DNA from 2 places in the Methylophilus glucosoxydans genome. Region 1 is predicted to be linked to the other one. Evidence: predicted binding sites of a transcription regulator. Region 1 holds the regulator's gene; the other holds the start of a gene.

What was found. Region 1 encodes sigma-54, which starts transcription at its own class of promoters, with help from an activator protein. Its sites were predicted from a motif close to TGGCACNNTTCCTGCT; they were not measured.
Region 2: ACFQ1T_RS14360 (glycogen/starch/alpha-glucan phosphorylase) is a predicted target of sigma-54. The motif match lies at 1,502-1,517, and genes of this name have one in related genera.

What each region holds. Positions count from the first base shown of each region.
Region 1 is NZ_JBHTJW010000001.1:86,840-89,992, reverse strand. It holds gene lptA (lipopolysaccharide transport periplasmic protein LptA) at 1-437, shown strand, start outside; gene lptB (LPS export ABC transporter ATP-binding protein) at 446-1,189, shown strand; gene ACFQ1T_RS00405 (RNA polymerase factor sigma-54) at 1,196-2,740, shown strand; gene tyrS (tyrosine--tRNA ligase) at 2,786-3,153, opposite strand, start outside.
Region 2 is NZ_JBHTJW010000010.1:10,498-13,650, reverse strand. It holds gene ACFQ1T_RS14365 (OmpP1/FadL family transporter) at 163-1,407, shown strand; gene ACFQ1T_RS14360 (glycogen/starch/alpha-glucan phosphorylase) at 1,566-3,153, shown strand, end outside.

The DNA of each region.
Region 1 (3,153 bases):
TGATCGTACGCGAGGATCAGGACGGCTTTCAACATAGCACCTGTACCGGCAACCCAACCACGTTCAAACAAAAACGTACCGGTAAAGACGAGTGGATGCAAGGCAGTGGTCAACGTATCGAATACAACGCCCGCATGGATAAAGTGCAACTGTATACCAATGCCTGGGTTAAACGTGGTGAAGACATCGTGACCGGGGACTACATCAGCTACGACGCCAACGCCGAGTATGCCGAGGTGATTGGCGGCACCAAAGCCAACCCGAACGGGACGGCTGGCAGCCGCGTCAAGGCCACCATACAGCCTAAAAATAAAACCACGCCGCCTGTCATTGACAACAAGCCAACCTCTCAACAGGGGTTACGGATGAATCGCTCCTTGCAACTCAAGGTCGAACCTGCCCCTGCCGAAAACACTGGTGAGCAAGGCAAAGAGTAAGCATAAAGATGGAAACCATGGCAGCAGATCAGAACCATTTGCAGGTCAACCGCCTGAAAAAAACCTATCAGGGCCGTACCGTCGTCAAAAACACGACGCTTGAGTTACGCAGTGGCGAAGTGATCGGCTTGCTGGGTCCCAACGGGGCAGGCAAAACCACCAGCTTTTACATGATTGTCGGGTTGGTTGCGCTGGATGAAGGCAACATTACGCTGAATGGCGCCGACGTGAGCCGCGCGCCCATGCATGAGCGCGCGCGCATGGGCCTGGCTTATCTGCCCCAAGAAGCATCCATTTTCCGCAAGCTCAGCGTAACCGACAACATACTCGCCATTCTTGAAACCCGTCCCTATACGGAAGAGCAGCGTGAGGCGAGGCTTGAGTCCTTGCTGGATCAATTGCATATCCAGCACATCCGCAACAGTCAGGCCGTCAGCTTGTCTGGCGGCGAACGTCGACGCGTTGAAATTGCGCGCTGCCTGGCCACTGACCCTAAATTTATTTTGCTGGATGAACCGTTCGCCGGGATTGATCCGATTGCGGTGATCGAAATCCAGAAAATCATCCGCTACCTGAGCAGTCAGAATATTGGTATTTTAATCACCGACCACAATGTGCGCGAAACGCTGGATATCTGTGACCGCGCTTATATTGTCAATGAAGGCGCTGTGTTTGCAGCAGGCACGCCCGATGAAATCATTCAGAATGAAGGTGTGCGTGAAGTGTATCTGGGCAAGAATTTTAGGCTGTAATCCGTCATGAAACAGAACCTGCAATTACGTATTTCGCAAAATCTGGCGCTGACGCCGCAGCTGCAGCAATCGATCCGTTTGCTGCAACTTTCCACGCTGGAACTGAACCAGGAACTGGAAACCATCCTGCAGGAAAACCCGTTACTGGAAATGTCAGACGGTGAAGAAGGCGAGTTTGAAGATAACACACCGCCTCCCCCCACTGTAGAAGCTGAGCCGACAGATGCCAGCTCGTTTGACATGGCAACGCAGCAAGAGATCACCGCACCGGCAGAAAGTCTGCGTGAAGACTTGCACGATGAGCTGGGCGGGAGCGAGAGCGACCTGCCCAATTTAAACGAGGAATTCACGCCGCCAGAGTTTGAAGATGATTATGAAGAGTTTGGCAGCACCAGCAACTGGGACGAAGCCGGACGCAATCATCAGGAAGACGAAGACAGTGACTTTTCCAGACAGGAAACCACCAGCATCAGTTTGCGCGAGCATCTGATTGATCAGATACAACTGGCACATTTATCGCAACGTGACATGAGCCTGGTCAAACTGCTACTGGATAGCATCACTGATGATGGCTATCTGGAGCAAGATCTGCAGGAGATTGTGGAGCACTTGCCACTCGAACTTGAGGTCGAGCTGCTGGAACTGGAAACCGCCCTCAAGCTGATCCAGAATCTGGACCCTGTAGGCGTAGGTGCGCGCGATTTACGCGAGTGCCTGCTCTTGCAACTGACGCGTTTGCCGCAAGAAACGCCACACTTGCAAACCGCCATTGCCATTGCCAAAGACCACCTGGCGCTGCTTGCCAACAAAGACTTTGTCAAACTGCGCAAGGTGCTTGGTTGCGATGAAGCGGTACTCAAGGCGGCGCAGCACCTGATCCGCCAGCAAAACCCCAGACCCGGCAGCGAGTTTTCCAGCTTTAGTCACGATCACTTTATCCAGCACGATGTGGTGGTTAAAAAAATCAAGGGCATTTGGGTCGCCTCTTTAAATGATGGCGTGATCCCCAAACTGCGCATCAACCAGATGTATGCGGACATCCTCAAGCGCAACCGCGAGAGTTCAGGCCAATACCTGCAAAGCCAGATGCAGGAAGCCAAGTGGATGATTAAAAATATCCAGCAGCGCTTCTCGACCATTTTGCGCGTGTCACAAGCCATTGTAGATCGCCAGCGCAACTTCTTTGAACATGGTGAAATTGCCATGCGGCCACTGGTGCTTCGTGAAATCGCCGAAGAACTCGACTTGCATGAAAGCACAGTTTCCCGCGTCACCACACATAAGTATATGCTCACACCGCGTGGCGTCTATGAACTCAAATACTTCTTTGGCAGCTCGGTGGCCACAGATGCAGGCGGCTCCTGCTCTGCCACCGCTATCCGCGCCTTGATCAAGCAAATGGTGGCCGAAGAAAACCCGAAAAAGCCTTTGTCGGACAACCAGATCACCGACACACTGGCACAACAAGGTATCGTCGTTGCCCGCCGTACCATAGCCAAATATCGCGAGTCCCTGAATATTCCGCCCGCGAACTTGCGCAAAACGCTCTAAACAAAAAAGGCCGCAGATGCGGCCTTTTTTGTTTCTCAGCTCAAATCACCTGATTGTGATCTTGGCAAATTTACGTTTACCCACCTGTGCGATCACTGTCACACCTTTAGTCAAAGGCAGATTCTTATCATCCACCTTGACGCTGTCGAGCTTGACGCCGCCTTGCTGCACTGCGCGCATGGCTTCACTGGTGCTTTCAACCAAGCCCGCCTGTTTTAACAATTGGCTAATGCCGATGCTCTCGCCTTCAATGGTCACTTCAACTTCGGGCACGTCATCCGGGATGCCGCCTTTGGCACGGGTCTGGAAGTCCTGCAAGGCTTTTTCAGCCGCGGCTTGACCATGGAAACGCGCCACAATTTCTTGGGCAAAGCCGACCTTGATATTGCGGGGATTTTCACCGCTGGCGACTT
Region 2 (3,153 bases), on a different contig from region 1:
CGCTCAAATTGACTCAAGGTATCTTTAATTAAGCTGTCCTTCATAAAAGCCCACACTGCGGGCTTTTATGTTTTTTGGTTATAAATATATTTTTATATATTATTTATTTGAATTTAAACCGCTTGATATATTGCAATCCAACAAGGTTATTGAAGGATTGAGATGTATAAGTGGTCAAAGATTATTCCGGTAGCGGTCGCTTTTTCGTTTGGTAATGCGTGGGCGACCGATGGTTATTTTTCGCATGGCTATAGTGTTCGCTCTCAAGGCGTGGGTGGCGTGGGCATCGCTTTGCCACAAGATGCGCTGGCGGCGGCAGCCAACCCGGCTGGCATGGGGAAGGTCGGGAGTCGTGTGGATGCGGGCGTGACCTGGTTCCGGCCTGTGCGTGAAGCTGAAATCAAAGGCAATACATTCGGTGCTGATGGCACCTATAAAGGCAATGATAGCCAGAATTTCTTTATTCCAGAACTAGGCTACAACACGCAATATTCTGAGGATGTCACGCTGGGCGTGAGTGTTTACGGTAATGGCGGCATGAATACCGACTACAAAAAAGGGATTCCGCTGTTTAACAGTAACGGTCGCCGCACGGGCGTGGATTTGGCGCAGGTATTTGTGGCGCCGACTGTGACTTGGAAAGTGCATGAAAATCACACGCTGGGCGTGTCTTTGAACTTGGCCTATCAGCGGTTTGAGGCCAAAGGCCTGCAAAACTTTAGCAATGCGAGTAGTTCATCTGCCAACCTGACCAACAATGGGCATGATGATTCTTATGGGGCTGGCGTGCATATTGGCTGGCTGGGCGAGATCACGGATGCCGTGACGCTGGGGGCCACTTATCAGAGCCGTACTTACATGAGCCGGTTTGACAAGTACAAGGGCTTGTTTGCCGAGCAGGGTGATTTCGATATCCCCTCCACCTATGGCGTGGGTGTGGCGGTCAAAGTAACGCCGGCGTTGACACTGGCCGGGGATTTTCAACGCATCAATTACAGTGAGGTAGATGCTGTTGGTAACGCCTCTTTATCTAACTTGAGCAATGGCTTGGGTAACGATAATGGCGCCGGGTTTAACTGGCAGGATGCCAAGGTGTATAAGATCGGTGCGTTGTATCAATATAGCCCGGCGTTGATTTTGCGTGCAGGCTATAACCATGTGGACCAGCCGATTAGAGCCGGCGATACGCTGTTTAATATCCTGGCGCCTGGCGTGGTGAAAGATCATGTGTCGATTGGCGCGACTTGGGTGTTGAGTCCGCAATCCGAAGTCTCGTTTGCTTACACGCATGCCTTTGAAAATACGGTGCGTGGTCAAAACTCGATTCCTGCTGGATTTGGTGGAGGGGATGCCAATGTGCGCATGTATCAGGATGCACTAGGCGTTGCTTATACCTGGAAACTTTAAGTTTTCGTGCTTCTCTCTGCCGGGGTCGGCAGTATAATTCAAAGCCACAATGAGAATTTTGTGGCTTTTTTTATGTCTGACATATTCTTGCTGTAGGCTTGCTTTTTGCTTTTGCTAACTGAAAGCAATTCAATGAATCAAACTCAAGGGGAAGATGCATGACTGCCAATGTGAAAAAAACACCTAAATCCAAGACACCCGTAGAAGCTGCGCAACCGGTTGAAGAGTTTTTGCTGGAGCAATTGCCTATCCCCCAGGCGTTGCGTAACCACCTGACTTTTTCTATTGGTAAATCAAACTCTTGGGCCACGGCGCGTGACTGGTATCAAACCGCCGCTTTTACCGTGCGCGACCACTTGATGAGCCGCTGGGTGAATACACGTGATGCTTATCGCGACGCCAATACCAAGCGCGTTTATTATTTATCTCTGGAGTTTTTGATTGGCCGCATGCTGTCAAATGCCGCACTGAATTTGGGCATTGCACCCGATCTAAGCGGAGGCTTGCAGGAGATTGGCCAAAAGCTGGAAGGCGTGGCCGAGATGGAGCCCGATGCGGCTTTGGGTAATGGCGGCCTGGGCCGCTTGGCTGCCTGTTTTGTCGACTCGATGGCGACCATGGATATTCCCGCTACCGGCTATGGCATCCGTTACGACTATGGCATGTTTAGGCAAACCATCGAGAAGGGCCAGCAAAAAGAAAATCCTGATAACTGGTTGCGGTATCAGAATATCTGGGAGATTCAGCGCCCCGAGCATACTTGCGAGGTGAAGTTTTATGGCCGCGTGTTGCATGTACACACCGAGCGTGGCGTGGAGCATCACTGGGTTGATCATGAAACGGTGGTCGCCATGCCTTATGATGTGCCTGTGCCTGGCTATGGCACGCAGACTGTGAATAATCTGCGCTTATGGTCTGCCAAGGCTACCAATGAGTTTGACTTGAAATCGTTTAACGAAGGTAACTACGAAAAATCGGTAGAAGGCCGTCACGGTGCCGAAACCATCTCGCAAGTGCTCTATCCAAATGACACCTCCGAGTCGGGCAAGGTGTTGCGCCTCAAGCAGCAATACTTCTTTGTTTCGGCCTCTACACAGGATATTTTGCATCGCTTCACCAATTACAACTCGGATTGGAACACCTTGCCTGACAAGGTCTCCATTCAGTTGAATGATACCCACCCAGCGATTGCCGTGGCCGAAATGATGCATCAATTGGTGGATCATTATCACTTGCCTTGGGACCGTGCGTGGACGCTGGTCACCAAAATGTTTGCCTACACCAACCACACCTTGATGCCAGAAGCCCTGGAAACCTGGTCGGTGGACATGTTTGGACAATTGTTGCCTCGTCATCTCGAGATTATTTACGAGATCAATCACCAGTTCCTGCAAATGGTGAACCAGCACTTCCCGGACGATACCGGCTTGTTGCAACGTGTGTCCATCATCGATGAAACTCACGGCCGCCGTGTGCGCATGGCGCATCTGGCGATTGTCGGTAGCCATACCGTGAACGGCGTGGCCGAGCTGCACAGCGAATTGTTGAAAACCACGCTGTTTGCTGACTTCAACAAAATTTATCCTGGCAAGTTCACCAATGTGACCAATGGCATCACGCCACGCCGCTGGTTGAACCAGGCCAACCCTTTGCTGACAGAATTGCTCACCAAGCAAATCGGCACCGGCTTTCAGAAGGACCTGAGCCTGATCAAGCAGATTGAGCCGTTTGCCGAGAATGCGGCGT